One region of the Streptomyces sp. NPDC058257 genome, then DNA from elsewhere that is predicted to be linked to it. Evidence: riboswitches for the same ligand, from Rfam matches in the RefSeq annotation. Region 1 holds a riboswitch; each other region holds the start of a gene.
The links. A riboswitch is a leader RNA that binds a small molecule or an ion and turns the genes downstream of it on or off. The one in region 1 is predicted to bind cobalamin.
Positions count from the first base shown of each region.

Region 2: another riboswitch for cobalamin. It lies ahead of ACFVXC_RS17160 (CbtB-domain containing protein); the one in region 1 lies ahead of cobN (cobaltochelatase subunit CobN).
Region 3: another riboswitch for cobalamin. It lies ahead of ACFVXC_RS24160 (ABC transporter substrate-binding protein); the one in region 1 lies ahead of cobN (cobaltochelatase subunit CobN).
Region 4: another riboswitch for cobalamin. It lies ahead of ACFVXC_RS26815 (ABC transporter substrate-binding protein); the one in region 1 lies ahead of cobN (cobaltochelatase subunit CobN).

Region 1 is NZ_JBHVXJ010000027.1:33,765-40,987, forward strand. It holds gene cobN (cobaltochelatase subunit CobN) at 1-1,840, opposite strand, end outside; cobalamin riboswitch at 1,909-2,061, opposite strand; gene ACFVXC_RS38235 (precorrin-3B synthase) at 2,110-3,435, shown strand; gene ACFVXC_RS38240 (precorrin-8X methylmutase) at 3,499-4,125, shown strand; gene ACFVXC_RS38245 (precorrin-2 C(20)-methyltransferase) at 4,122-5,633, shown strand; gene ACFVXC_RS38250 (cobalt-precorrin-6A reductase) at 5,647-6,402, opposite strand; gene ACFVXC_RS38255 (cobalt-precorrin-5B (C(1))-methyltransferase) at 6,414-7,223, shown strand, end outside.
Region 2 is NZ_JBHVXJ010000006.1:103,616-110,838, reverse strand. It holds gene ACFVXC_RS17175 (molybdopterin-dependent oxidoreductase) at 1-553, shown strand, start outside; gene ACFVXC_RS17170 (histidine phosphatase family protein) at 620-1,210, shown strand; gene ACFVXC_RS17165 (CbtA family protein) at 1,374-2,132, opposite strand; gene ACFVXC_RS17160 (CbtB-domain containing protein) at 2,152-2,373, opposite strand; cobalamin riboswitch at 2,411-2,559, opposite strand; gene ACFVXC_RS17155 (alpha/beta fold hydrolase) at 2,678-3,547, shown strand; gene ACFVXC_RS17150 (hypothetical protein) at 4,072-4,857, opposite strand; gene ACFVXC_RS17145 (DUF3105 domain-containing protein) at 4,992-5,669, opposite strand; gene ACFVXC_RS17140 (hypothetical protein) at 5,823-6,245, opposite strand; gene ACFVXC_RS17135 (cation diffusion facilitator family transporter) at 6,298-7,223, opposite strand, start outside.
Region 3 is NZ_JBHVXJ010000010.1:159,525-166,747, forward strand. It holds gene ACFVXC_RS24150 (ABC transporter ATP-binding protein) at 1-25, opposite strand, end outside; gene ACFVXC_RS24155 (FecCD family ABC transporter permease) at 22-1,077, opposite strand; gene ACFVXC_RS24160 (ABC transporter substrate-binding protein) at 1,137-2,099, opposite strand; cobalamin riboswitch at 2,142-2,298, opposite strand; gene ACFVXC_RS24165 (Mov34/MPN/PAD-1 family protein) at 2,262-2,684, opposite strand; gene ACFVXC_RS24170 (amino acid permease) at 2,770-4,239, opposite strand; gene ACFVXC_RS24175 (DUF2017 domain-containing protein) at 4,592-5,188, opposite strand; gene clpS (ATP-dependent Clp protease adapter ClpS) at 5,200-5,514, opposite strand; gene ACFVXC_RS24185 (nicotinate phosphoribosyltransferase) at 5,595-6,923, shown strand; gene ACFVXC_RS24190 (nicotinamidase) at 7,135-7,223, shown strand, end outside.
Region 4 is NZ_JBHVXJ010000012.1:113,566-120,788, forward strand. It holds gene ACFVXC_RS26800 (haloacid dehalogenase-like hydrolase) at 23-1,165, opposite strand; gene ACFVXC_RS26805 (helix-turn-helix domain-containing protein) at 1,402-2,268, shown strand; gene ACFVXC_RS26810 (VOC family protein) at 2,274-2,768, shown strand; cobalamin riboswitch at 2,838-3,024, shown strand; gene ACFVXC_RS26815 (ABC transporter substrate-binding protein) at 3,090-4,130, shown strand; gene ACFVXC_RS26820 (FecCD family ABC transporter permease) at 4,277-5,284, shown strand; gene ACFVXC_RS26825 (ABC transporter ATP-binding protein) at 5,323-6,150, shown strand; gene ACFVXC_RS26830 (MBL fold metallo-hydrolase) at 6,257-7,072, opposite strand.

The DNA of each region.
Region 1 (7,223 bases):
CGGGCAGCTTCGCCGGGTCCATCGCGGCGATCTGGGCGTGCTCGTCCAGGAGTTGTTCGAGACGGGCGATGTCGCCGTAGCTGTCGGCGCGGGCCATCGGCGGTACGAGGTGGTCCACGAGGGTGGCGTGGACCCGCCGCTTGGCCTGCGTGCCCTCTCCCGGGTCGTTGACCAGGAACGGGTAGATCAGGGGCAGATCGCCGAGCGCCGCGTCGGGGCCGCAGGCGGCGGACAGGCCCGCGTTCTTGCCGGGCAGCCATTCGAGGTTGCCGTGCTTGCCGAGGTGGATCATCGCGTCGGCGCCGAAGCCGTTGTCGTCGGCGGAGGCGGCGATCCAGCGGTAGGCGGCCAAGTAGTGGTGCGAGGGCGGCAGATCGGGGTCGTGGTAGATCGCGATCGGGTTCTCGCCGAAGCCCCGCGGCGGCTGGATGAGGATGAGCAGGTTGCCGCGGCGCAGGGCGGCGAGGACGATGTCGCCCTCCGGGTTCTGGGACCGGTCCACGAACATCTCGCCGGGGGCGGGGCCCCAGTGCTGCTCCACGGACTCGCGGAGCTCGGCGGGGAGGGTGGCGTACCAGCGGCGGTAGTCGGCCGCCGGGATGCGGACGGGATTGCGGGCCAGCTGCTCGTCGGTGAGCCACTCCTGGTCGTGGCCGCCGGCCTCGATCAGCGCGTAGATCAGCTCGTCACCGTCGCCGGAGGCAAGCCCCGGCACCTCGTCCGTACCGAAGTCGTATCCCTCGGCCCGGAGCCGGCGCAGCAGCGAGACGGCGCTCGCGGGGGTGTCGAGGCCGACCGCGTTGCCGATCCGGGAGTGCTTGGTCGGGTACGCGGACAGGACGAGCGCGATGCGCTTGTCGGCGGCAGGGATGTGGCGCAGCCGCGCGTGCCGTACGGCGACGCCGGCCACGCGGGCCGCGCGCTCGGCGTCTGCCACGTACGCGGGAAGTCCGTCCTCGTCGATCTCCTTGAACGAGAACGGCACCGTGATCAGTCGGCCGTCGAACTCCGGGACCGCGATCTGGCTCGCCGCGTCCAGCGGGGAGACGCCCTCGTCGTTGTCCTCCCAGTCGCTGCGCGAGCTGGTGAGGCAGAGCGCCTGGAGGATGGGGACGTCGAGGCCGCTGAGGGCGCCCGCGTCCCAGGACTCGTCGTCGCCGCCCGCCGAGGCCTCGGCGGGCCGTGTGCCGCCTGCCGCGAGGACCGTGGTCACGATCGCGTCGGCGGCCCGCAGTTCGTCGATGAGTTCGGGCTCGGGGGTGCGCAGCGAGGCGACGTACAGCGGTAGCGGGCGGGCTCCGGCGTCCTCGACGGCGCGGCACAGGGCCTCGATGAAGGCGGTGTTGCCGCTCATGTGGTGGGCGCGGTAGTAGAGCACCGCGACGGTCGGTCCCTGGACCTGACGGGCGGTGCGCTCCAGCGGGCCCCACGAGGGCGCGGGGGCGGGCGGTTCGAAGCCGTGGCCCGTCAGCAGGACGGTGTCGGAGAGGAACCGGGCCAGCTGCTCCAGGTTGCCGGGGCCGCCGTGGGCCAGGTAGGCGTGGGCTTCGGCGGCAAGGCCGATGGGGACGGTCGATGCGGCCATCAGCTGGGCGTCGGGGGCCTGTTCGCCGGTCAGGACGACCACGGGGCGTCCGGTGGCGATGACTTGGTCGAGGCCCTCCTGCCAGGCGCGCACTCCGCCGAGCAGACGTACGACGACCAGGTCGGCGCCGTCCAGGAGCTGCGGAAGGTCCTCGAGCGGGAGCCGGGAGGGGTTCGCGTAGCGGTAGGCGATCGGTCCGCCTGCGGCGCGGGCGCTGAGCAGGTCGGTGTCGGACGTCGACAGGAGCAGGATCATGCGGCGTCGGGCCTTCCTCGGGGTGTCCACGCCCCGGGTGGTGTCGATGGCGTCTCCCCTGCTCGAGCGGACGAGAGCTCGGGGAAGGGAGTTCCTGACTCACCCGGCACCAGGACCGGGCTCACAGTGGCGGGACCGCGCCGGATTCGCACCGGGCTTCCTCCCCTTGTCGCCGTCTGTGGCGACGACGGGCCGGTTGGCCCGTCGCTAGGAATACTAAGGGCCGGGCAACTACCGGGGGGCAGGCGGACCTGCTGCGATAGGTCGGTATGCTCGCCGCCATGCCCCCATCGGTCCCCTCGCCAGCGCTCCCGGGCCACGAGTCTGCCCGCAGCCGCGGTGACTCCTGCCCCGGGACGCTTCGGCTGCACCGGGCGGACGACGGGGCGCTGGCCCGTGTCCGCGTTCCGGGCGGGCTGCTGGGCGTGGGGCAGGCGGACGTGCTGCGGGATCTGGCCGAGCGCCTTGGAGATGGCGAGTTGCATCTCACATCACGCGGCAATGTGCAGCTGCGCGGTCTGCGCGCGGACCGCGGGAGCGAACTGGCCCATCTCCTGGGCGGATCGGGTCTTCTGCCCTCCGAACGCCATGAGCGGGCGCGCAACGTGGTGGCTTCACCGCTCTCGGGGCTCGACGGTCAAGGAGAGCGGGACATCCGCCCGTGGCTGTCCGCTCTGGACGAACTGCTGTGCACCAGCGACAAGGCCGCCGCTCTGTCCGGCCGGTTCTTGTTCGCGCTCGACGACGGCCGGGGCGACGTGGGTGCGCTGGGCGGTGACGTGACGCTGACGGCGCGCGGCGACGAAGGCGCACTGCTGCGGATCGGCCCGGCGCGGGACGCGGTCCTGATACCTGCCGCGCCGGCACCGCGAGCCGCCCTCATAGCGGCGGAGTCCTTCCTGGAGCAGGCACCCGACGCGGGCGCCTGGCGGGTGACTGATCTGCCCGGAGGCACCGGCCCCCTCCTCGACACGGTCGTACGCCGGTTGCGGCAGGCCGGGTTCAGCCCCACCCTCGCCACCGCCCCGCTCCCCCAGGGCCCGGGCGCCCCCGCCCTCGGCATCGTGCCCGGCCCCCGCGGCAAACGCGACGAGCACGACAGGGCGGCGCTGTCCCTCGGCCTCCCCCTGGGACGCGTCAGCGCACCCCAGTGGCAGACGCTGACGGACACCGCCCGCCACCTCGGCAGCGGCGAGCTGCGGCTGACCCCCTGGCGCGGGGTCGTCCTGCCGGGAGTCGAGCGGCGAGAGGCCGCGCGACTCCTGGAGGATCTGCGGGCCGCCGGGCTCATCGTCGGATCCGACTCGCCCTGGACCGGGGTGGGGGCCTGTATCGGTCGGCCGGGCTGCGCCAAGTCCCTGGACGACGTACGCGCGGCGGCGACGGCGGCCCTGGGGCCGGTGGGGGCGCTGCCCGTGTACTGGTCCGGCTGCGAACGTCGGTGCGGTCACCCCCACGGGGAGTGGGTCGATGTCGTCGCCACTCCCGACGGCCATGAGATCTCCCGCGTACACGGCGCGGAACGCGGCGCTGCGGCGGCCGTCCCCGGCAGCTCCGGCGGGCTCGCCGCCGCCGTGGCCGCGGCCCGCGGCTGACACGACATGAACGACCCAGCGACACCTGACTGTTCCATGCCCTATCAAGAGAGCGAACGCACTGTGCACCAGTACGAGAAGGACGGACCGGCGATCTACCGCCAGTCCTTCGCCACGATCCGCGCGGAAGCGGATCTGGCGGGCCTGCCCGCCGACGTGAGCCAGGTCGCGGTCCGCATGATCCACGCCTGCGGCATGGTCGACCTCGTACGCGACCTCGCTTTCACCCCGGACGTGGTGGCCCGCGCCCGCGAGGCCCTGCGTGCCGGCGCCCCCATCCTGTGCGACGTGGCCATGGTCGCGAGCGGCGTCACCCGCAAGCGGCTGCCCGCGGACAACGACGTGGTGTGCACCCTGTCCGACCCGTCGGTGCCCGCACTGGCCGCCGAGCTCGGCACCACCCGCAGCGCCGCCGCCCTCGAACTGTGGCGCGACCGGATGGAGGGCGCGGTGATAGCCGTCGGCAACGCGCCCACCGCCCTGTTCCGCCTGCTCGAAATGATCGAGGAGGGCGCACCGCGCCCCGCCGCCGTCATCGGTGTGCCCGTCGGCTTCGTCGGCGCCATGGAGTCCAAGGACGCCCTGGCCGCGCACCCGTCGGGCCTTGAACACATGATCGTGCGGGGCCGCCGGGGCGGCAGCGCCATCGCGGCCGCCGCACTCAACGCGATCGCCAGCGAGGAAGAATGAGCGTGAGCGAGCACAAGACAGGCCGCCTGTACGGCGTCGGGCTCGGCCCCGGCGATCCGGCCCTCATGACGCTGCGCGCGGTGGAGGTCATCGCCGAGGCCGATGTCGTCGCCTATCACAGCGCCCGGCACGGACGGTCGATCGCGCGGTCCATCGCGGCCGAGCACCTGCGCGCCGACCACATCGAGGAAGCGCTGGTCTACCCCGTCACGACGGAGACGACCGACCACCCCGGTGGCTACCGGGGTGCGATGGAGGACTTCTACACCGAGGGGGCGGCCCGCCTCGCGGTGCATCTCGACGCGGGACGTACGGTCGCCGTCCTCGCGGAGGGCGACCCGCTCTTCTACGGCTCGTACATGCACATGCACAAGCGGCTCGCCGACCGCTACCCCACCGAGGTGATCCCCGGAGTCACCTCCGTCAGCGCCGCCGCCGCCCGGCTCGGCACTCCGCTCGCCGAGGGCGAGGAGGTCCTCACCATCCTGCCCGGCACCCTGCCGGAGGAGGAGCTGACCGCCCGTCTCGCCGCCACCGACGCGGCGGTGGTGATGAAGCTTGGGCGTACGTTCCCCGCGGTGCGCCGCGCCTTCGAGACCTCCGGGCGGCTGCCCGAGGCCCACTACGTCGAGCGCGCCACGATGGCAGGCGAGCGTACCGACGAGCTGGCCGCCGTCGACGCCGACACGGTGCCGTACTTCGCGGTCGCGGTCCTGCCCAGCAGGATCGACGCGCCCCGGCCCGAGCGCGCCCCGGAAGCCGGCGAGGTGGCCGTGGTCGGTACCGGTCCCGCCGGGCCGCTGTGGCTCACGCCCGAGACCCGTGGCGTGCTGGCCGCCGCCGACGACCTGGTCGGCTACACCACCTACCTGGACCGGGTGCCGGTCCGTCCGGGCCAGGTGCGGCACGGCTCGGACAACAAGGTCGAGTCGGAGCGCGCCGAGTTCGCCCTGGATCTCGCGCGGCGCGGACGGCGCGTGGCCGTGGTCTCCGGCGGCGACCCGGGCATCTTCGCCATGGCGACGGCCGTCCTTGAGGTGGCCTCGCAGAAGCAGTACGCGGATCTGCCGGTGCGGGTGCTGCCGGGGGTGACGGCGGCCAACGCGGCCGCCGCCCGCGCGGGTGCTCCGCTGGGCCACGACTACGCCACGATCTCGCTCTCGGACCGGCTCAAGCCGTGGGAGGTCATCGCGCGGCGGCTGCGGGCAGCGGCGGCAGCCGATCTGGTGCTCGCGCTGTACAACCCGGGCTCCCGCAGCCGGACCTGGCAGGTCGGCAAGGCCCGGGATCTGCTGCTCGAACACCGCTCGCCGGACACGCCCGTGGTGCTCGGCCGGGATGTCGGGGGACCGACCGAGAGCGTACGGACCGTGCGGCTCGCCGATCTCGATCCGGCCGAAGTCGACATGCGCACGGTCCTGCTCGTCGGGTCCTCGCAGACCCGCTGGGAGCATCGGGGCGACGGACAGCAGATCGTATGGACGCCCCGCCGTTACCCGGAGGACTGAGCCTTCGGTGCTGCTAGGCCCGGCCGCCGCCGGGCGCGCGCAGCCAGGCCAGGGCCTGCTCCGGAGTGCCGGCCACGGTCACGCCATCGGGCACCGGCGGCCGGCGCACCACGACCACCGGGATCCGTGCCTCGCGGGCCGCGGCCAGCTTGGGGGCGGTGGCGGCGCCGCCGCTGTCCTTCGTGACGACCACGTCGATGCGATGGCGGCGGATCAGGTCACGCTCACCCTCCAAGGTGAACGGGCCGCGGTCGAGCAGGACCTCCATCCGCGCGGGGTGCGGTGCGTCCGGGGCGTCCACCGAACGCATCAGGAACCACAGCTGGTCCAGAGCGGCGAAGGCGGCAAGGCCCATGCGCCCCGTGGTGAGGAAGACACGCTGCCCCAGCGCGGGCAGTGCGTCGGCCGCCTCGGCCAGGGAGCCGACCGTGTGCCAGGCGTCGCCTCCGCCCGGCACCCAGCCGGGCCGACGCAGCGCGAGCAGGGGAACATGGGCGGCAGCGGCGGCAGCGGCCGCGTTGAAACTGATCGTCTCGGCGAAAGGATGGGTGGCGTCGATGAGCGCGCTCACCTGGTGCGTACGCAGCCATGCGGCCAGGCCGTCGGCTCCGCCGAAGCCGCCCACGCGCACGCCGCCCGGCGGCAGCTTCGGGCTTGCCACCCGTCCGGCCAGTGAGCTGGTCACCCTCGCCGTGGCGGGAAGAGCCTCCACGAGGCTCTCGGCGAGGTGGCGGGCCTCCGTCGTCCCGCCGAGTACCAGTACGTGCATCGGATCCATCCATGGGTGAGGCGAAGGGCGGGCGCAGCGCCCAACTCAAGCACACCGGTCTGCGGCCCGGCTGGACGACCGGTGCCTGTGCCACCGCGGCGGCCACGGCCGCCTATACGGCCCTGCTCGGCGGCGACTTCCCCGACCCGGTCACCATCACCCTGCCCAAGGGCCAGACACCGGCCTTCGCCCTCGCGGTGGAGGAGCTGGCCGAGGGGCGGGCGACGGCGGGAGTGGTCAAGGACGCGGGCGACGACCCCGACGTGACGCACGGCGCCCTCGTACGGGTCACCGTGCGGCGGCTTCCGCCGGGTTCGGGTGTGGTCTTCAGGGCGGGGCCCGGCGTGGGCACGGTCACCCTGCCGGGGCTGCCGCTCGACGTCGGCGAACCGGCCGTCAATCCCGTGCCGCGCCAGATGATCCGCGACCACATCGCTCGGGTCGCCGCGGAGCACCGGGGTTCGGGAGACGTCGAGATCACGGTCTCCGTGGACCACGGCGAGGAGATCGCCCGCTCCACCTGGAACCCTCGCCTCGGCATCCTGGGCGGCCTGTCGATCCTGGGCACCACCGGCATCGTGGTGCCGTACTCCTGCTCGGCGTGGATCGACTCGATCCGCCGCGGCGTGGACGTGGCACGCGCCGCCGGGCATGCGCACGTGGCGGGCTGCACGGGCTCGACCTCCGAGAAGACGGTGGTGGCCGAGTACGGCCTTCCTGAGATCGCGCTCCTTGACATGGGGGACTTCGCGGGCGCGGTGCTCAAGTACGTGCGGCGGCACCCGGTGGACCGCCTGACGGTGTGCGGCGGGTTCGCGAAA
Region 2 (7,223 bases), on a different contig from region 1:
CCGCCTGAGCCCGCGCCCGGTCAGTCAGCCCTGGCTGGTGGAGGCGGTGGGTACCGCCGACTGCACGGGCGTGCCTCTGCGGACGGTGCTCGCGGAGGCGGACGTCGGGAACAGCGCGGTCGAGGCCGTTTTCACGGGCGCCGACCACGGAGACGAGCGTGGCGTCGAGCAGGACTACCGGCGCGGCCTGTCACTCCCCGTGGGCGCGGACGTGCTGCTCGCGTACGCGATGAACAGCGGCCCGCTGCCGCCCCAGCACGGCTGCCCGCCGCGGCTCGTGGTACCCGGCTGGTACGGCATGGCGCACGTCAAACGGCTCCGCGCCGTGGAACTCGTCGACACCCCGTTCACCGGCTTCCAGCAGGCCAGTCCGGGCCTCCGACGCCGACGGCCATACCCAGCCCCTGGACCAACCGTGGAACCGAGGAGGCTTCGGAAACAACCTCGTACAGCGCGTCCCTGTCCTGTGCCGCTGATCGACGACCGGGTGGCCGGGGAGCCTGTGACGGTGCAACAGGGCAGATCAACTCGCCACCGCCGGACGCACGTATAGTGCGCCGCTGTGACGCCACGCAGACGTCGTGCGCACCCACCCGGCACGAAGAACAGGAGCGAAGGCGTGACCAGTCGCGTCACCTTGATCTCGCCGGCGACGAGCCGATCCCTGCGGGAGGCCCGGTTCGACGACGGCAGCCCGCTCGACACGCGAGGCGCCGCACTCGCCAAAGCGGCCGCCGGTACGCTTCCCGCCGCTGACCGGGTGGTGGCCTCGCCCACTGTGCGCTGCCGGGAAACGGCGTCGGCCCTCGGTCTCGCGGCTCTGGACCAAACCGAACTGGGCGCCCTGGACATGGGGCGCTGGCGGGGCAGAACACTCGAAGAAGTCAGCACCTGGGAGCCGGAAGCGGTGAGCCGCTGGCTGTCGGCCCCGGCCATCGCGCCTCCCGGCGGGGAATCGGTACTGGCCCTTTGTGAGCGCGTCGCCATATGGCTGGACGCGGCTTCCGGGGTCACGGGCAGAACCCTCGCCGTGGTGGAGCCGGAGATCGTTCGGGCCGTCGTGGTCACGGTCCTCAGAGCACCCTCCGCGGCCTTCTGGCGGCTCGACGTGCCTCCACTGACGGCTGCCCACATCAGCGGACGCTCCGGACGGTGGAATCTGCGGCTCGGAGAGGCGCTCGGCACGCGGCGGGCCGACACCGAAGACTGATGCCGCAGCGCCTACGGATGCCCGGCAGGCCGGGGCGAGGCGAGCCGTCAGCCACCGGGGTCGACAGCCGCCTGCTGCCCGTCTCGCGACGACGAGGTCTGCCCGCTGCCTGAGGGTCCCGCGCCGCGGCCGTTTCGATGGCGCCGGAGCAGTGCGGTATCTCTCAGTGCGGTGCGGTAGTTGCCTCCGGCGCTACAGCCGCTTGCGATCGCGGAGTCAGCACACGCTGCGCCAACTCCCCGAAGATCAGCCCGAATCCGGTCCACAGAGTGAGCTGGATGGCGAGCGCCGAGGTGCGGAACCGCCACAGCAGAGCGGCGGGGAAGTCCTTCGGGACCTCGTTGATCACCGGCAGGAACTGATACGCGAGAGCGATCACCAGGATGAAGAAAGCGCCTGCGGTGACAGTGGCGTACCAGGTGCCCCATCTGGGCGCGAGCCGCTTGCCGAGGATCACGGCGGCGATCGCGAGGAGCACGCTGAGCACCATCATCAGGAAGTACAGGATCGTGCGCTTGCTGATGGTGTCGGGGTCGCCGACGGACGGCGGGTTGGCCGGGTACTTCAGGAACGGCACGACGTATACGGCGAGCAGGGCCGTGCCGGAGAGCAGGAGGGCCGTGGCACGAGGGGTGAAGCGGCCGACGCGCCCGAGGGCGAAGCAGTAGGCGAGGGCGGCGATGCCGCCGAAGGCCACGCCGTAGATCAGGACACCCGTGGCGAGGCCGCCGGTGGACTGGAGGCTGCGGCTGACCAGCTCGACCTCGTGTTCGTGGGCAGGGGCGTGTGCCTCTTCGAAACCGATCGCGTTGTCGACGCTGGGCTCGCCCAGGAAGTAGGCGACGAGAAGGGCGAGCACGCCGGCGCCCAGGCCGGCGAGCATGCCCCGCGCAAGAAGTCTTCTGACAGTTGCGGAGTTCATGGGCGCGCGGTCTTCCTCGTCAGTGGCAGGGGAAGCCGAGCAGGTGGCGGGCGTCGTGGACCCACTCGTGAACATCCGCGCCGTTGACCACGGAGGTGGCACCCTGCTCCGCGCCGACGAAGTACAGCAGGACGAGCATCAGGATGCCGAAGAAAACCGCCCAGGGGACGATCGCGCCGATCGGCAACTTGGCGGGAAGAGCAGGGGTGGTGGCTGTCGACTGGGCGACGGTCTGCGCCATGGCAGATCCTCCTCGGGAGTTCGCGTCCCATCTCGGTGGTGCACAGGACGACAGCTGCGGGTCTGACTCACGCGACGTTTCCCGCTTTACGGGGAAATGCCTCGTTCACAGTGGCGCGACCGTGCCGGAGTTCCACCGGCTTCCGCCTGCCGTCGTCGATATCGAACAGACCGTACCGCGCGCAAGGTGCCTGGCCAAGAGCGCCTCCAGTTCCATGGCCTTGCGGCAGGAGCCGCGAGCCACACACCGTCCACGTGAATCGGGGGCTGGCTGGAGATCCCGGGACGTCGGTAGGTTCTCCACGGTGAAATTGACAGAGACGCAGGGCCTTGCGCCGATGACCGACGAAGCTCGCATACGCTGGATTGCGCTGGGCGACAGGGCTCGGAAGCCGCCCGTGGTCCTGCTGCACGGCGGACCTGGCCTGCCGGACTATCTGAGCGACGTCGCCACCATGATCGCGGACCTCGCTCCCGTGTACCGCTACGACCAGCGCGGCACCGGCAAGTCCCGGTGGCAGGGCCGCCATACTCTCGCCCGGCATGTTGACGATCTCGCTGAGCTTCTAGACGTGTGGGACGTGCCGGAGGCTGTGCTGATCGGGCACTCATACGGCGCCACCCTGGCCGGCCGGTTCTGTGTGGCCCACCCGGATCGGGTGGCCGCGATGCTGCTGATGTGCGGGCCGTTTGTCGGCGAGTGGCGTACGGGGTATCAAGCGGAACGCGAGCGCCGCATGTCGGCACCGCAAGGGGAGCGGCTGCGCGAGTTGCAGGAATTGCCGCACCGTTCCGAGGACCAGGAAGTCGAGTTGCTCACGCTGTCCTGGTTCACCGACCACGCCGATCCCGAGCGCCGTTGGCACTGGGCCGCGCAGGGGGCCCGCGAACGCCGCCCCATCAACTGGGTCATGAACCGTGAACTCGGCGCGGAATCACGTGCGGACCCACTCGACCAGCACCTTGACGCGCTGCGCAGGTGTCTTCCGGCGCGGGTGGAGATCCTCGGCGGTGCTGATGATCCCCGCCCGCTGTCGGAACTTGAGTCCCTCGCGTACCGGCTCAATGTTCCCCTGACGCGGATCGACAGCGCCGGCCACGAGCCCTGGCTCGAACAGCCCGATGGGGCACGCGCGCACCTTCGGAGATTCGTGCGGGGCGCGGTGGGCCCCTAGAGCCGCACCCCACACGCCGACAGGCACCGGCACGGTGCGAAGCCTTGCCACAGAACGTCAGACACCGGAATCGAGATGCCGGGCGGATGGCGCACTCTCTCGCTGGCCGAGGCACTGCACGCGCGTCTACGGCCCGTCGGCACTGCCGAAGTCGCGGCTGTCCGTGCTCCTCGAAGCCGATGAGCAGCATCTATGCGTCACGAATCACGATCGCGCCCGGCCCGAACCCGCACCGGCTCGGCGGCCGTCGGATCGCTCCGGGCGACGGCTCTGACCAGGGGGGACGTAATCCGCCTGGACTGCGGGAATCAGACGCTCTGCCGAGGTGTACGGCCTTGCCGGGGCAGCGACCTCAGACGCGTCGGAGCGAGCCACCGCCTCGTCGGCAACCTGCGGGCCGACCCCGACCACGTCCACATAGGCGGTCATCCATATGTGAACGCCTGGCCGCACGCCTCGACCTTCTGTGCTTTACGCGGTAGTTGTCGGACTCGATCCGTTGCTCGAAGAGGCGTCAGGGCGGCTCATCGGTACACGTCGGCGGAGTGCGAGCGGCCGATGTCGCGGACGACTTCGAGACCGAGTACGCGGTCGAGGTGCGCGAACGTCTCGAACTTGGCGCCGCCCGGTACGTCGACGGCCGCCTCCAGATCGTCGAGGAGCCGCAGCACGGCCGGGGTGTCGAGCCCCTCCTCCAGGGCGGCACTGGCCCGTCGCACAACGTCGGCGGGCATCGCCTTGGACGGTTCGTCGGCCCACGTGGCCACCGCTTTACGCCAGTTGGCCAGCTTCTCAGCGGCGGCGGCGACGGCTTGCCCCGTGACGTCGACGGGCTCGTGGTGCGGGTGGCCGAGCAGGAGCAGCCGCAGGGCGAGCGCGTCCCGATCGGAATCCCGGCCCGCGTCCCCGCCCGCGTCCCGGCCCGTGTCGCGATCCACGTCCGTGGCGCGATCCACGTCCGTGGCGACGGCCTCGCCGATGTGCAGGGACAGACCGTCCGCACCTGCGTACGTACGGCTGGTGAGGTGCACGGTCGGCGGGCCGCCGAGAGCCTCGGCGATCTCGTCGGGGGTGCCGTGGGCGTCGGCCGGACGGATACCGGCGGCGTCGGCCGAGGCCGACGGCGGGCAGGTCCACCCGATGAGGACGGCCCGGCCGCCCAGCTCGACGACGCGGGCCAGGACGTCCGCGACGAGGAGCACGCGCAGACCGGTCAGGTCGTCCGGGTCTTCACGGTCGCCGAAGGACGGCGCGTGGGCGCACATCCGCAGCGGCCCGAACCCGGCCAGATCATCAACGATGCTCAGCACACCACAGAGACTAGGCGTACCGACCTTCGATGGCACCCGGCGGGAGCAGCCGGGAGGCCGGCAACTCGCCTCCCGGCCGCTCCCGCGTACGTTCCGCTCACACGCTCACTCTCGTTCCGCTCACGCGCTCACCCTCATGCCGGCCCGACACCGCCCGTGCAGGCCGCACCGGGTTCCGGAGTCTGCTCGCCCTGGACGTATTTGCCAAGGAACTGCTCGACCCGGGGGTCCGATGCCCCGTCCACGGTGAGCTGACGGCCCCACGCGGTGAGCGTGAGGGCGTCCTTCTGTTCCTTGACCGGGCTCATCAACGTGTAGGGCGTTGTACTGACCTTCTGACTCAGCGTCTTTATGTCGTCGGCCGACGCCTTGTCGCTGTACGTGATCCAGACGGCGCCGTGCTCCAGAGAGTGGACGGCGTTCTCCTCGCCCAGCGGCTCGTCGTACACGTCGCCCTGGCAGTTGGCCCACGCCTGGCTGTGATCACCGCCCGCTGCCGGGGTCATCGGGTAGTCGACCTTCTTCGTGACGTGGTTGCGCCCCAGCTTCTTCGCGTCCCACGTCTTCTCACCCTTGACCGGGGCCTGCGCGACGGCCTCTTCCTTGTCCTTCTTCTCCGACGCGTCGAGCAGGACGTACGAGCCGAATCCGGCGAGACCGGCCAGTACGGCGACGCCCGCGGTGATGGCGATGATGCGGTTGCGCCGGTCACGCGCCTGCTCGGCGCGGCGCAGCTCCTGGACGCGGGCCTTGCGTGCGGCGGTGGTACCGGCCTTCTTGCCTGTCTGAGAGGTGCTCTTGGAGGTGCCCATGTCCGGGTATGTCCTTGTCTCCGCCGTGCCCGGGGCACGGCGGTGGTGACGGTGATGGTGTGTGAGGTGATCGGCACAAGCGCGTGACGGTGACCGCGTCCGTGGACAGCAGCGTGACGGGGCGGGACGGGTTCGGACGCGCGGAGGTCCGGCCTAGGTCCTCAGCACCTGAAGGACGTGGAGATCCGGGGCGTACCGGTGAACAGGCGTCGGCGGTACGGGAAGCGCGGTGGCCGGGGCCGCGGGCAGTCCCGCCTCCCCCAGCGTCGTCGGCACCGACGGCTCGGGTGCCGGGAGCGCGATCGCCGCGGCGTGCGTGGCGGACGCGCACCGCTCGCCGGGGGGACAGCTGTGGCCGAGCGAGGCCTCCGCGGCGGATGCCGGGGCACCAGCTCCGGGCAGGGGCGCGGCGGGACAGGAGACGGCGACGCGATCGCTCGGGGCGTCGTGATGTGCCGAGAAGCCGAAGCACACGCACAGGACAGCCAGCAGGGTGGCCAGGCTGGTCCCGAACACGGTGCAGCGCGCGGCGGTACGCCGCTCCCCGTGCACCGTGTCCCGCAGACCTGACGCCATGGCCGCAGATATTAGCGGCTGCCGCTCCGGCGCCGAGCCCCGGCCTTCCCCCTCACACCGCGTGGTGCGCAAGGACCTTGTGCGGGTCCTGGGCGCCGGGCACAGTCGCCGGATCCGCGTGCACGAGTGCGGCGGTCAGCTTCGGCACCGCGTGCAGCAGGGCGTGCTCCGCGTCGACCGCGACCTCGTGCGCCTCCCGTACGGACAACTCCCCGTCCACGACGACCGCCACCTCGGCGCGCAGCCGGTGACCGATCCAGCGAAGGCGCGGCTCGCCGATGCCACGGACGCCGGAAACCGTCAGGAGCGCTGCCTCCGCCGCGTCGACCAGGGCGGGATCGACGGCGTCCAGCACCCGGCGGAACACCTCTCGTGCCGCGTCGCGCAGGACCAGCAGGATCGCCGCGGTGATCAGCAGGCCCACGATCGGGTCGGCGAGCCGCCAGCCCAGGGCCGCGCCGCCCGCGCTCAACAGGACGGCGAGGGAGGTGAATCCGTCCGTGCGGGCATGCAGACCGTCGGCGACCAGGGCGGCCGAGCCGATCTCGCGGCCGACGCGGATGCGGTAGCGGGCGACCCATTCGTTGCCGATGAAGCCGATGACGGCGGCGGCCGCCACCACCCAGAGGTGCTCCAGGGCGCGGGGGTTGAGCAGCCGGTCGACCGCCGCCCAGGCCGCGAAGGCCGCCGACGCGGCGATCGTCAGGAGGATGACGATGCCCGCGAGGTCCTCGGCACGGCCGTAGCCGTAGGTGAAGCGGCGGGTGGCGGCCCGTCGGCCCAGGACGAAGGCGACACCGAGGGGGATCGCGGTCAGTGCGTCCGCCGCGTTGTGCACGGTGTCACCGAGGAGCGCGACCGAGCCGGTGAGCACCACGATCACTGCCTGGGCCCCGGCAGTGACCCCCAGGACGGCCAGCGAGATCCACAGCGCGCGCATTCCGCGCGCGGACGATTCGAGGGCCGGGTCGACCTTGT
Region 3 (7,223 bases), on a different contig from region 1:
CCGCGGGGCGGGTCGGGTGGCTCATGCTGTCGCCTCCGTACGGTTTCTGCGCAGCATCCACAGGAAGAACGGGCCGCCCGTCAGCGCCGTCAGGACGCCCACCGGGATGTCCTGCGGCGCCGCGACCGTGCGCGCGGCGAGGTCGGCGGTCACCAGGAACACCGCGCCCATCAGGGCCACCACCGGCAGGAGCGCCCGGTGCGCGGCGCCGACCAGCATCCGGGCCGCGTGCGGCACCATCAGGCCGACGAAGCCGATGGCTCCGCTGTAGGCGACGAGTACGCCGGTCAGGAGCGAGGCGAGGACGAAGACCGCGGCGCGGAAGCGGGCCGTGTCCAGGCCCAGGACGGTGGCGCCCTCCTCGCCGACCAGGAGCAGGTCAAGGGGGCGGGCCAGGGCCACGAGCAGCGCCGTGCCCGCGATCAGGGCGGCGCCGGGCAGGGCGAGCATGTCCCAGCGGGCGCTGCCGAGGCCGCCGAGCGTCCAGTACAGGACTTCCTTCAGGTGGTCCGCGCTGTCGGCCATGATCAGGATCAGGCTGGTCAGGGCGGAGAGGACGTAGGAGACGGCCACGCCCGCCAGGATCAGGCGGCCGGTGGCGAAGCCGCCGCCTCCCGACCTCGCCAGGGTGTAGACGACCAGCAGGGAGAGCAGGGCGCCCGCGAAGGCCGCGGCCGGGATGGTGACCGTGGTGGCCAGGCCCGCGCCCATGCCGAAGGCGCTGCCCAGGACGATGACGGCGACGGCTCCGGCGGAGGCGCCGGAGGAGACCCCGAGGAGGAAGGGGTCGGCCAGGAGGTTTCTCACCAGGGCCTGGAGGACTGTGCCGATGACCGCCAGACCCGCGCCCACGGCTGCGCCGAGCAGGACCCTGGGGAGTCTTACGTCCAGGACGATCGTGCGGAAGGGGGAGGGGTCCGCGCCGCCGGTGAGGATCGTCAGGACCTCTGACGCGGGGATTCGGACGGAGCCGAGGGCGAGTCCGGCCACGACCGCCGCGGCGAGGGCCGTCAGCAGCCCCGCGACGACCGTGCCGTAGCGGAGCCGCTGCCCCGTCCCGGACCGGCTGCCGTGCATCACCGGCCTCGCCGGGTCCGTCCTCGAACGCCGGACGGGCCGAGTTACGAAAGGCGCCTTCACAGCTGGTCCGCCAGCTTGCTCACCGCTCCCGGAGCCCGCACCCCCACCACCGCGTCCGAGAGGGGCAGTACCGCGAAGCTCTTGTTCTTGACCGCGGGGACATCGGACAGGACCGGGTCGTTAAGGAGGCGCTTCTTCTTCTGGGCGACGGTCGTGCCGCCGTAGTCGAGGATCACGATCGTCTCGGGCTTGCGGTCGACCACCGACTCCCAGGACGCGTCGCCGAAGGACTTGTCCAGGTCGGCGAAGACGTTGCGCCCGCCCGCCCGCTCGATGATGTCGTTGCCGATGCCCCGGCCGCCCGCCGTGAACGCGGTCTTGTCGCCGCTGTCGTAGACGAAGACCGGGACGGGCTCGCGGTCCTCCGTCTTCTTCGCCGCCTTCGCCAGTTCGCGTTCGGCGCCGCTCACCCACCCCTCGGCGCGCGCCCGTACCCCGAAGGTGGAGCCGACCTGCCGCACCTCGCGGTAGACGTCGCCCATGGTCACGGCCTTCTTCGCGCAGCCCTCGACGTTCAGGCGGCTCTCGATGCCGGACTTCGCCAGGGCCTGGCGGCCGCGGCCCTCGCCCGCCAGGAAGGCGCTCGCGTAGCCGCCGTAGACGAAGTCGGGGTTCGCGGCCAGGAGCTTCTCGTACGAGGGGTACTCCTTGGCGAGGACCGGGGTGTCCGCGTAGGCCTTCGCGTACTTCGGCAGGACCTTGTCGTCGAGGTACGCCGTCCCGGCCAGGTGGTCCTTCAGGCCCAGCTCCAGCATCACTTCCGTCGCGTGCTGGTTCATCGTCACGGCGCGCTTCGGGGGTGCTTCGTACGTCGTCCGCACGCCGCAGTTCGTGACCGTGTACGGGAAGCCGGCGGCCTTCGCGGCGGTCTTGTCCGAAGCGGGGTCCGCGGCGGACGAGCATGCGGCGAGCGGGGCCAGCAGGGCCGCGGCTACGAGCACGCGTATGGGGCGGGGCATGGCTGAGCGCCTCCTCCAGGGGATACCGCGTCCCCTGCGTCGTGGGAGAAGAAGGCGGCAGGTCAGTTCCTGACTGCCCCGCCCGCGGAGGGTGGGGTCACAGTGGCGGGACCGTGCCGGATTCGCACCGGCTTCCTGGGTCCTGCCGCCTCAAAGGTGAGCTCAGTATGCCTGGACGACCTTCACCTCTTCTTCGGTGACCTCGCCCTCCACGATCCGGAAGGAGCGGAACTGGAAGTCGCCCGCGCCGTCGGCGTCGGCCGTGGAGACGAGGACGTAGTGGGCGCCCGGCTCGTTCGCGTAACTGATGTCCGTGCGCGAGGGGTACGCCTCGGTCGCCGTGTGCGAGTGGTAGACGATCACCGGCTCCTCGTCGCGGTCGTCCATCTCGCGGTAGAGCTTGAGGAGGTCGGTCGAGTCGAACTCGTAGAACGTGGGCGAGCGGGCCGCGTTCAGCATCGGGATGAAGCGTTCCGGGCGGCCGGTGCCCTCCGGGCCCGCGACCACACCGCAGGCCTCGTCGGGGTGGTCCTGGCGCGCGTGCGCGACGATCTGGTCGTGGAGGGCCTGGGTCAGGGTCAGCATGGCAGCCAGGATAAGCAGAAGGGCCGGCCCGTACCGAAGAGTGGTACGGGCCGGCCCACATGCTGGGATCCAGCGGTTACCGCGCCTACTTCGCCGCGTCCTGCGACTCGGTCTTGCCGCCGCCGGACGACTGCGGGTCGCGCTTCTGCATGATCAGGTAGCCGACGCCCAGGATCAGGGCCCAGACGGGAGCCGCGTAGAGCGAGATCCGCGCGTCCTTGTCGATGCCCATCATCACGATCACCATCGCGATGAAGGCGAGGGCGAACCAGCTCGTGTACGGGGCGCCGGGCGCCCGGAAGGTGGACTGCGGCAGCTCGCCGCGGTCGGCCTTGCGGCGGTACTTGATCTGGCAGACCAGGATCATGATCCAGGCCCACATGCCGGAGATGGTCGCGAAGGAGACGACGTAGTTGAACGCCTCGCCCGGCCACTGGTAGTTGATCCAGACGCCGACCAGCATCAGCGCGGCGGAGAAGGTGGTGCCGACAAGGGGCAGGCCGTTCTTCGTGAGCTTGGTGAAGAACTTCGGGCCCTGGCCGTTCATCGCCAGGTCGCGCAGCATGCGGCCGGTGGAGTACATGCCGGAGTTGCAGGAGGAGAGCGCGGCCGTCAGGACGACGAAGTTGACGATCGCGGCGCCGACGCCGAGGCCCATCTTGTCGAAGGCGGCGACGAACGGCGAGACGCCCGGCACGAACTCCGTCCACGGCACGACCGAGAGGATCATGATGAGCGCGCCGACGTAGAAGACGGCGATGCGCCACGGCACGGTGTTGATGGCCTTGGGCAGGACGGTCTTCGGGTCCTTGGACTCGCCCGCGGTGACGCCGACGAGCTCGACGGCCAGGAAGGCGAACATCACGATCTGCAGCGTCATCAGCGTGGAGCCGATGCCGTTGGGGAAGAAGCCGCCCTGGTCCCACAGGTGGGACACGGAGGCGGTGTCACCGGCGTCGGAGAAGCCGATGGTGAGGATGCCGGCGCAGATCAGGATCATGCCGATGATCGCGGTGACCTTCACCATCGAGAACCAGAACTCCAGCTCACCGAAGAGCTTCACGGAGATCAGGTTGGCGCCGTAGAGGATGACCGTGAAGATCAGCGCGTATCCCCATTGAGGGATGGCGTCGTGTGTCCAGTACTGCATGTACTGGGCGGCCGCCGTGACTTCCGTGATGCCGGTGACGACCCAGAAGAGCCAGTACGTCCAGCCGGTCACGTACCCGAAGAACGGGCCGATGAATTCACGCGCGTACTCCGAGAAGGAGCCCGACACGGCGCGGTACATGAGCAGCTCGCCCAGGGCCCGCATGATGAAGAAGATGACGAGGCCCGCGATGGCGTACGCCAGGATGAGGCTCGGTCCGGCCTTGTGAATGGCCTTGCCCGCGCCGAGGAACAGGCCGGTGCCGATGGCACCGCCGATCGCGATCATCTGGATCTGCCGGGCGCCTAGCCCGCGCTGATATCCCTCGCCTGACGAGCCGGGCGCACCGCCCGTGCCGTCGGCCTCATTGCCGTCGTGATGCTCTTCGACCTGCGCTGAGGTCATGGTGACGCCTTTCTCCACGCTGATCCGTGCCCGCAGACTGCGTATGGCCACGGGTCAGGTCCTGATCCCCCCGGATATGGATGGAGTGCTACCGGCGGTCCGCCGGCCCGAGCGCCACCCCGTGACATGGGTGGCGTCACCGAGTGGTCGTGAAGATTTATCACGGGCGCAACAGTGATCGACGGGGCCACGTGTGGCCCACGTCACGAGAAGAAGCGGACAAAATTCCCCCGCCGCGCCAAAGGTGGCCGGCGGAGTGACGCGATCGTTATCCGGATTTGAGCGTCCGCTGAGCGAACGCAGGGTAACCGCTGCCCTATACACCGACTTTGCGGGAGTCGCGGTGTGACTTCTAACCGATGAGCGTGCCCACCAGCGTCTCCTGCAAGCCGCCGAGCCAGAGATACGCCATCACCATCGGCTTGCGCGGGTCGGAGTCCGGCAGCTGGAAGAGCAGGTCCGTGTCGTCCTCGTCGGTCACTTCGAGGCGGGCACCGATCGCCAGGCGCAGGTCGTTGAGCGCGCCGAGCCAGTGCCGCGACTCGTCGGTGGACAGCTTCAGGACGGCGCCGCCCTCGCCCTTCGACGTCATGGCGTCGAGGGAGCGGATCACCACCAGGGCGTCGTCGCGCTTCTTGGCCCGCAGGTCGTTCTCGGTGAAGCGCCTGAACTCCGACGAGTAGGCGCGCAGTTCGTCCTCGTCGGCCTTCTCACTGCCGGGGCCGCCGTACGCGTCCGGCAGGAGCCGCTGGAGGACCGGGTCGGCGGGCGGCTCGCTCGGGCCCTCCGCGAACAGCTCCGCGAGGGGGTCGTCGGAGGCGTCCTCGGCCGGTCCTGGGCCGATCAGCTCCAGGAGCTGCACGGCGAGGGACCGGATGATCGAGATCTCGACCTCGTCGAGCGCGACGGCCGCGCCGCCCCCGGGAATGGCTTCGAATTGTCCTGGCATCAGATACGTCGCTACTTCCGGTCCTGCTGGAGGGTGGCCCAGAGGCCGTAACCGTGCATGGCCTGTACGTCGCGCTCCATCTCCTCGCGGGAGCCGGTGGAGACGACGGCCCGGCCCTTCTGGTGCACGTCCATCATCAGCTTCGTGGCCTTCTCCTTCGAGTACCCGAAGTAGGACTGGAACACATAGGCCACGTAACTCATCAAGTTGACCGGGTCGTTGTGGACGAGCGTGATCCATGGGACATCCGGCTCCGGCACGGCGAAGGTCTCTTCGGCCGATTCGGGGCGGGTGATCTCTGCGGGAGCCGTACTCACTTGCCCCATGCTGCCACCCGCAGGGGGTGCTCGCACAAATGGACTCAGGAAATCGTCAGAGTGACGAGATGCGGGGTAGCATCCTTCGTATGAACACAGCGGACCTTGGGCTGCCGGTGGATGTTCCGTCGACCGCGCTCTTCACGGATCACTACGAGCTCACGATGCTGCAGGCCGCCCTGAAGGCCGGCACCGCCGATCGGCGCTCCGTCTTCGAGGCCTTCACGCGCAGACTGCCCGAGGGGCGCCGCTATGGAGTGGTGGCCGGAACCGGCCGGGTCCTCGACGCCGTCGAGAACTTCCGCTTCGACGCCGACGTCATCGGATTCCTGCGCGAGCGCCGTGTCGTGGACGAGGCGACCCTGGAGTGGCTCGCGGCGTACCGCTTCAGCGGCGACATCTGGGGATACCCGGAGGGCGAGGTCTACTTCCCGGGCTCGCCGATCCTGCGCGTCGAGGGCTCCTTCGCGGAGTGCGTGCTCCTGGAGACGGTGATCCTCTCCATCCTCAACCACGACTCGGCGATCGCCGCCGCCGCTTCCCGGATGGCATCGGCCGCCGGGGAGCGCCCGCTGATCGAGATGGGCGCCCGGCGCACGCACGAGCTGGCTGCCGTCGCCGCGTCGCGCGCCGCGTACGTCGGCGGCTTCGCCACCACGTCCGACCTGGCCGCCGGATTCCGCTACGACATCCCCACGGTCGGCACGTCGGCCCACGCCTTCACCCTCCTGCACGACAACGAACGCGACGCCTTCCAGGCCCAGGTCGACTCGCTCGGCCCCGGCACGACCCTGCTCGTCGACACGTACGACGTGACCCAGGCCGTCCGCACCGCCGTCGAGGTCGCCGGGCCCGAGCTGGGCGCCGTGCGCATCGACTCCGGTGACCTGCTCCTGGTCGCGCACCGGGTGCGTCAGCAGCTGGACGAGCTCGGCGCCACGAAGACGAAGATCGTCGTGACCTCCGACCTCGACGAGTACGCCATCGCCTCGCTCGCGGCGGCGCCCGTGGACGCGTACGGCGTGGGCACGCAGCTCGTCACCGGGTCCGGGCACCCGACCTGCTCGATGGTCTACAAGCTGGTGGCCCGCGCCCACTCGGCGGACCCGAAGGCTCCCCTTGAGCCGGTGGCCAAGAAGTCCCTCGGCGCCAAATCGTCCGTGGGCGGACGCAAGTGGGCCGCCCGGCGGCCCGACGAGCACGGGGTCGCCGAGGCCGAGGTGATCGGCACGGGCGCGGTGCCGGTGGAGCTCGCCGACCACCAGCTCCTCGTCGAGCTGGTCAAGGGCGGTGAGGTGGTGGCGCGCGAGCCGCTCGACACCGTGCGCGACCGGCACGCGGCGGCGCGGGAGCGGCTTCCGCTGTCGGCGACGCAGCTGTCCAAGGGCGACGCGGTCATCCCGACGGAGTACGTCTGACCTGGCGGAGTACGTCTGACCCGGCGGGGTACGTCTGACCTGGCGGAACACGCCTGCCCGCCGGGTTACGTCCGATTGTGCGCCGGAGCGCGGAGGAGGGCGCTCGAACGCCTACTCCCGCAACGCGTTCGAAGTCTCTACGCTCGGTTCATCCGGCCGAGCCCCTCACGCCTACGAGCCTACGAGTCGTTGCCGAACCGAAGGACACCCGATGCGCCGCGCCTTGATCGTCGTCGATGTGCAGAACGACTTCTGCGAGGGCGGCAGCCTCGCGGTCTCCGGGGGAGCCGATGTGGCCGC
Region 4 (7,223 bases), on a different contig from region 1:
CCGCCCCTGATCGACCCTGGGCCTAGCGGATCTCGTCCGGGACCACCGTCAGCCACCGCTTGTCCGCGGTCACCTTCTGGCCGAGCTCCCGCTGCCGGTCGGCGTTCTTCTGCTTCATCTCGTTCAGCTGCTTCATGTACGAGTCCTTGCGGTTGACCCAGACCCGCGCCCCGCCGTGCGCCACGTCCGCCGAGTGGAACAGCATCGGGCCGTCGCTCACCGGGGTGTCGCCCGCCGCCAGGACGGGCTTCTTCCACTCGTCGATGTACGTGCTGATGGCCGCGGGCTTGCCCTGGTACCAGGTCAGCGGCGCCCACAGGTTCGGCGTCAGCTCGCGCTTGGCCAGCTTCTTCTCGTCGAAGCGGCCCTCCGCGATCTCCTTGCGGGAGCTGGTGATCTTGCCCGTCTTGCGGTCCTTGAGCTGCAGGCCGACGCCGATGACGTTCTCGGGCTTCACGTTGTAGCCGTACTTGGGGTCGGCGAGGACCATCCGCACCAGGTCCTCGCTGGCCGCGCTGACGACGTACACCTCGATGCCGTGCCCTTGCAGCGAGTTGTAGAGCTCCTGCATGCCGGTGAAGAACTCGGGCTTCTTGACCTCGGTCTTCGTCAGCTTCCCGTCCTCGTAGTACTCGGCGGGGATGGGCTTGTCGTAGGCCAGGAGCTCGTCGACGTATCCCTTGAGCTCCTTCAGCGTGAAACCGGAGAAGATCTGCGCGGCCCACGGGTAGGAGACCTGGTCGTCGATCTCACAGAGCCGAATGTAGTAGCTGTAGAGGCTCTCCTTGTGCTTCGCCGTGTCCTTGAAGGGGATGGTCTTCAGCGACGGGTCCATCGACTTGCGGGTCAGCACCCCCTTCATCTCCAGGAAGGGCAGGAGGGACTCCTCCAGGTCGTTGCGGTACGTCGTGTTGTCCGCGTCGAAGACGGCGTACGCGCCCTTGTGCTCGTTCTTCGCGATGACCTTGCCCAGCTTCTTCGCGACCGGCTCGGGCCAGTGCTTCAGCTCGGCCGTGGCCTTGGAGGTCTTCGCGGCGGTTCTCGCCGAGGCGTCCGCGGCCGTCGCGTCCGTGCTCGGCCAGAGAGCCGTGCCCGCGAGAACGGCCGCGGTGAGCGCGCCCGCCGTGCCGAGTACGGCCAGCTTTTCCTTTGCCTTTACTGCCATGGTTCTGTGCCCCCTGAGAGCGGTCTGCGCCCCGTCCGGAGCGGCGGGTCATCGTATGGGGTGGGGCAGCGGATTCCCATGATCGACATCACCGGACGGAACGGGCATGGGTCGGCCGTGGGCGGGTAGTGACGTAGTGGCATCGGACACCTGCCGGGCCGCTCGGGCTTGCTCAGGTGCGCTCCGGCCCGCTCGCGGGCCTGCTTCCCAGCGGCGCTCATCGCATACTGGTGTGCATGGAGACCGTCTCCCGCGAGTTCGTGCGGGCCGCTCCGCGGCTCGACGGCATGGTCGTGTCCGCCGTCGGCTACCGCACGGCGGGTGAGCGGCCCGGCCTGCACCGCGGCCTGCCGTCCCCGTATCTGACGCTGATCTTCTCGCTGGACGGCCCCGTCGCCACCGGCCTCAGCCCCGAGCAGGCGGTCGGCCCCGATGCCATCCGCACGGACATCGTCCTGGGCGGCCTGCACCAGTCCCCGGCGTACGTCGTGCGGCCCGAGCACGAGGCGGGCATCCAGCTCGCCGTGCATCCGCTCGCCGCCCGCGCCCTGTTCGGCGTACCGGCCTCGGAGCTGACCGGTGGCCTGGTGACGTCCGGCGCGCAGGTGATGGGGCGCCGCGCCGTCGACGTACGGGAGCTGCTGTGCGAGCAGGGTGGGTGGGAGGAGCGATTCGCCTCCCTGTCCGGCTACCTGAGGCAGCGCGTGGCCGACGCCGACGCGGACGCAGCCGTACGGCCCGAGGTCGCCGAGGCCTGGGCCTGGCTGGCCCGGCACCGGGGCGTCGGCACCCTGCGCGGCCTCTCCCGGCACGTGGCGCTCAGTGAACGCCGCCTGACCACGCTCTTCCGTGCCGAGACGGGCCTGAGCCCCAAGCAGGCGGGCCGTCTGATGCGCTTCCAGCGCGCCCGCGACGCCGTCGTACGCCCTGTCGCCTCGGGCGGCGCCCCCGACCTGGCCCGAGTCGCCGCCGACTGCGGCTATTACGACCACTCCCACCTGGTACGGGACTTCCGGCAGTACACCGGGGTGAGCCCCAGCGGCTGGCTGGCCGAAGAGTGCCGGAATATCCAAGCCGGGAGCCATGGCGGGGGCGAAGAGTAGGACTCATGGACACCAACGAGAAGCAGCAGCCCCAGTCCCAGCCCCAGTCCCAGCCCCAGTCCCAGCCCCAGCCCCGGTCCGCCTCCGCTTCGGCCGGGCGTGCCCCCGATGTCTGGCCGTCGCTCCAGGCCAACGACGCCCCCGCCCTGATCGACTTCCTGGTCGGCACGGTCGGCTTCCTGCGCACCGCCGTCTACGAGGACGGCGACCGCGTGGCCCACGCCGAGCTCGACTGGCCCGAGGGCGGCGCCGTGATGCTCGGCTCGTACGACGAGAAGTCGCAGGAATGGTGCCTGAAGCCGGGCACCTTCGGGGCGTACGTCGTCACCGATCACGTGGACGACCTCTACCAGCGGCTCAGCGCCGCCGGAGTGGAGATCATCCGCGAGATCGAGGACCTGCCGTACGGCAGCCGGGAGTTCGCGATCGCCGACCCCGAGGGCAACAAGTGGTCCTTCGGCACCTACCGCGGCGCACCCAGGCCCGACCAGGCGTCCTGACTGCCATTCTGACCAGGCATTCTGACGGGTGTCCTGACCAGGCATTCTGACGGGCGTCCTGGCCTCGCGTGATAGCTTGCGGACGCCAGTCGACCCACACCAGGGCCAGGGAATCCGGTGCGAATCCGGAACTGACGCGCAGCGGTGAGGGGGTACGGGCGGGGCCACGGCCACTGGGCGTCCACGGACGCCTGGGAAGGCGCCCCGTCCGGCCGATCCCCGAGTCCGAAGACCTGCTGGCGCCTTCGCCCGCGCACCGAGCGGCGGAGGTGACGAAGCAGGCCAGGCTCCGCGTATGAGCCGTGAGACTCAAGGGATCGTGTGTCCTCCACAGCCCGTCGTGTACGTATACCCGTCCTCCTCAGTGCGGCTCTGGTCGTCACTCTGACCTCCTGCGGCGGCTCGCCTGCTTCCTCCACCACGGACAAGAAGGCCGACGGCTATCCACTGACCCTGACCTCCTGCGGCAAGAAGGCGGAGATCAAGGCGCCGCCGCAGCGGGCGGTCTCCCTCGACCAGGGCTCCACCGAGATCCTGCTCTCCCTCGGCCTCGCGGACCGCATGGTCGGCACCGGGACCTGGACGGACCCGGTGCTCAAGGGCCTGGAGAAGGACAACGCCAAGGTGCCCCGGATCGCCGACAGCTACCCCTCCTTCGAGAAGGTCCTCGCCAAGGAACCGGACTTCGTCACCGCGTCCTTCCTGGCGACGGTCAGCAAGGGCGGCGTCGCGGACCGCGCCAAGTTCGCCGAACTGGGCGTACCCGCCTACGTCTCACCGTCCGACTGCGCGGGCAAGGACAACAGCGGCGACGGTGACGGCAAGCGGGTCAAGACGCTGACCATGGACACGGTGTACGGCGAGGTGCGGGACCTGGCCAAGGCCTTCGGGGTCGAGAAGCGCGGCGAACGCCTGATCACGGAGCTCAAGGGCCGGGTGGCGAAGGCCACGAAGGAGATCGACGCGTCCGACACGACCCTCCTCTACTGGTTCGCCAACTCCGACGCCCCCTACATCGCGGGCTGCTGCGGAGCGCCGGGCATCATCACCCGCGAGCTCGGCACGGAGAACGTCTTCGACGACACCCGCGAGGAGTGGCCCCAGATCAACTGGGAGACGGTGGCGGACCGCGACCCGGACGTCCTGGTCATCGGCGACCTCACCCGCAAGTCGCAGACGGCCGAGAGCGCGAAGAAGAAGATCGAGTTCCTGGAGTCCAACCCGGTCACCAAGAACCTGACCGCGGTGAAGAAGAAGCGGTACGTGCTGCTGAGCGGCCAGGCCATGAACCCGACGATCCGTACGGTGGACGGCGTGGAGCAAGTCGCCGACGCGTTGCGCGAGTTCGGGCTCGACAAGTGAGGGGCGGCGCCGGTTTCGGCGCCCGTGCCCGTTCCCGTTCCCGTGCCCGTTCCGGTGTCGGTGCCCGTTCCGGTGTCGGTGTCGGTGTCGGTGTCGGTGTCGGTGTCGGCGCTGGCGTCGGTTCCCGTGTCGGCGTCGCGGGCGGTGTGCGCCGCGTCCTGCTCTGGACGTCGGGATTCGCCGCCCTCGCCCTCTCCGTGGCGGTGGCCGTCACGATCGGCCCCGCCGACATCTCCGTACCGGACGTGTGGTCGGCGGTGGCGGCCCACCTCGGCTGGGGCGAGGCGACGCTGACGCCGATCCGGGACGGCATCGTCTGGAACCTGCGCATGCCGCGCACGCTTCTCGCGGCGGTCTGCGGCGCGGGCCTCGCGGTGTGCGGAACGGTCCTCCAGTCCCTCCTGCGCAATCCGCTGGCCGACCCCTTCGTGCTCGGTGTCTCCTCGGGCGCTTCCACGGGGGCGGTCGCGATCGTCGTCCTGGGGGTCGGCGGGGGAGTGGTGTCGATCTCAGCGGGGGCTTTCGTGGGGGCCCTCTGCTCGTTCGCCCTCGTCCTGCTGCTCAGCCACACCCTGGGCGGGAGCACCGACAGGGTGGTGCTTTCCGGGGTGGCGGCGATGCAGCTCTTCTCCGCGCTCACTTCCTTCGTGATCCTTACGGCGGGCGACGCGGAGACGACGCGGGGTGTCCTGTTCTGGCTGCTCGGCTCGTTGAGCGGGGTGGGCTGGACGGACGTCTGGCTGTGCGGGGCGGTGCTCGTCGTCGCGCTCGTGATCTGCCTGGCGCATGCCCGCACCCTGGACGCGTTCGTGTTCGGCCAGGACGCGGCGGCGACGCTGGGAGTCCACGTGGCCCGCACCCGCCTCCTGCTGCTCTCCACCACGGCCCTGCTCACGGCGGCGCTGGTCAGCAGCGCGGGTGCCATCGGCTTCGTCGGCCTGGTCCTGCCGCACGCGGCCCGCGCCCTGGTCGGCTCCGGGCACGCGCGGCTGCTCCCGGTCACGGCGCTCGCGGGCGCGGTGTTCCTGGTGTGGGTGGACACGCTTGCGCGTACGGTCCTGGACCCGCAGGAGGTCCCGGTGGGCGTGGTGACGTCCCTGATCGGCGTACCGGCATTCGTCCTGGTCCTCTACCGCACGCGAAGGGCGACGTGACCGACGTGACCGACGTGAGCCACGACATGACCGACGACATGACCGACGACGTCACCGCGGGCGTGACCGAGGACGTGATCACGCACGCCGCTGTCCCCGGCCTGCGAGCCGACCGAGTGACCAGAACGGCGGGCGGCCACCTCATAGTCGACGGAGTGACCCTGGCCCCGCCGCCCGGAGCCACGGTCGGCCTGCTGGGCCCGAACGGCTCGGGCAAGTCCACCCTCCTGCGCATCCTGGCGGGCGTCCTGGCCCCGGCATCGGGAGCGGTCACGCTGGACGGCCGCCCGCTGCGGGACGTGGGCCGCCGCACGGTGGCACGCAGGGTGGCGATGGTGGACCAGGACGCCACCACGCAGGTTGAGTTGTCGGTGGAGGAGGTCGTACGCCTGGGACGCATCCCGCACCGCAGAGCGTGGTCCCCGTCCACGCCCCAGGACGATGAGGCGGTCCACGAGGCCCTGGCCCGCACAGGCCTCGCCGACCGCGCGGGCCAGTCCTGGCACACCCTCTCCGGCGGCGAACGCCAACGGGTCCAGATAGCCAGGGCCCTGGCCCAGGCCCCCCAGGAACTGCTCCTGGACGAACCGACCAACCACCTGGACATCCAGCACCAGCTGGACCTCCTGTCCCTGGTCGCCGACCTCCCTCTGACCAGCGTGATCGCCCTGCACGACCTGAACCTGGCCGCCATGTTCTGCGACCACGTACTGGTCCTGCGCGAAGGCGTGGCCCACGCGGCGGGCACACCGTCCGAGGTGATCACGGAGGAGTTGATCGCCAAGGTGTACGGGGTACGGGCGGTGGTGACGAGGGTGGACGACGGCCCGGACAGCCGCCCGTCGATCCGCTTCCTGAGGGGCTGAGTTCCTCGCCGCTCCTGAGGGGGCGAGTTCCTCGCCGCTCCTGAGGGGGTGAGTTCCTCGCCGCTCCTACGGGGTGAGTTCCTCTCCGCGGCGTCCGCGAGGCCCGTCAGTCGAGCCGCAGACGTTCGGCGAGGCCCGCGGCGGTGAAGGCGACGACGAGTTCGGTGCGGCCCTCGGTGAAGTGGGCCCAGCTGTCGAAGTGGACGGGGACGACCCGGCGCGCGCCGAGGATCTTCGTGGCCTCGGCTGCCTGGGCGCTGTCGAGGACGATCGGTGCGCCGTCGAACAAGAGGGGGAAGCGGGGCGCGCCGGCGAAGAGGACGGCGGTGTCCACGGGGCCGAAGCGCGCGGCCGTCTCCTCGACCGCGGTGAGCGAGGCGTTGTCGCCGCTGACATAGACCGTGGGCAGGCCGTCGCCGGTCAGGACGAAGCCGACGACCTCGCCGGTGAGCGGTTCGACGTCCTCGCGCCTGCCGGGACCGTGCACGGCGGGCACGCCCGTCACGCTCACGTGTCCGCCGCCGGGCCGGTCGAGCGCGACGGACTCCCAGTCGTGCAGTCCCTTCACCTTGTCCCCGAGGCTGTCGTGCAGGCGGCGTCCGCCACCGGGCGTGGTGAGGGTGAGCGGTACGTCGGCGAGCAGGGCGCGGCCGGAGACATCGAGGTTGTCGGGGTGCTCGTCGTGCGAAAGCAGGACCACGTCGACGGGGCCGAGAGCGGAGAGGGGGGCCGAAGCGGGCGCGGTCTTGGTCAGGCCGGGGCCGCCCGGGGCCGGGTACTCGCCAGGTGCGTCGAAGGTGGGGTCGGTGAGGAACCTCAGACCGCCGTACTCGAAGAGGGCGGTCGGGCCGCCGAAGACGCGTACGGGGATCTGCTCGTCGTCGGTCGTGCCGGAAGCAGCCATGGAGGACGTGGATGACATGGGGGAGACGCACCTCACGGATGGGAAACAATCTATCCGTGAGAAACGGTAGCTGTCTCTCACGGATGAAGGCAATGCGTACCATGAGAAAGGTGAGCGAGATCCTGACGGCCGAGCCTGCGGAGCCGACCGAAACTACCGAGTCGGCGCC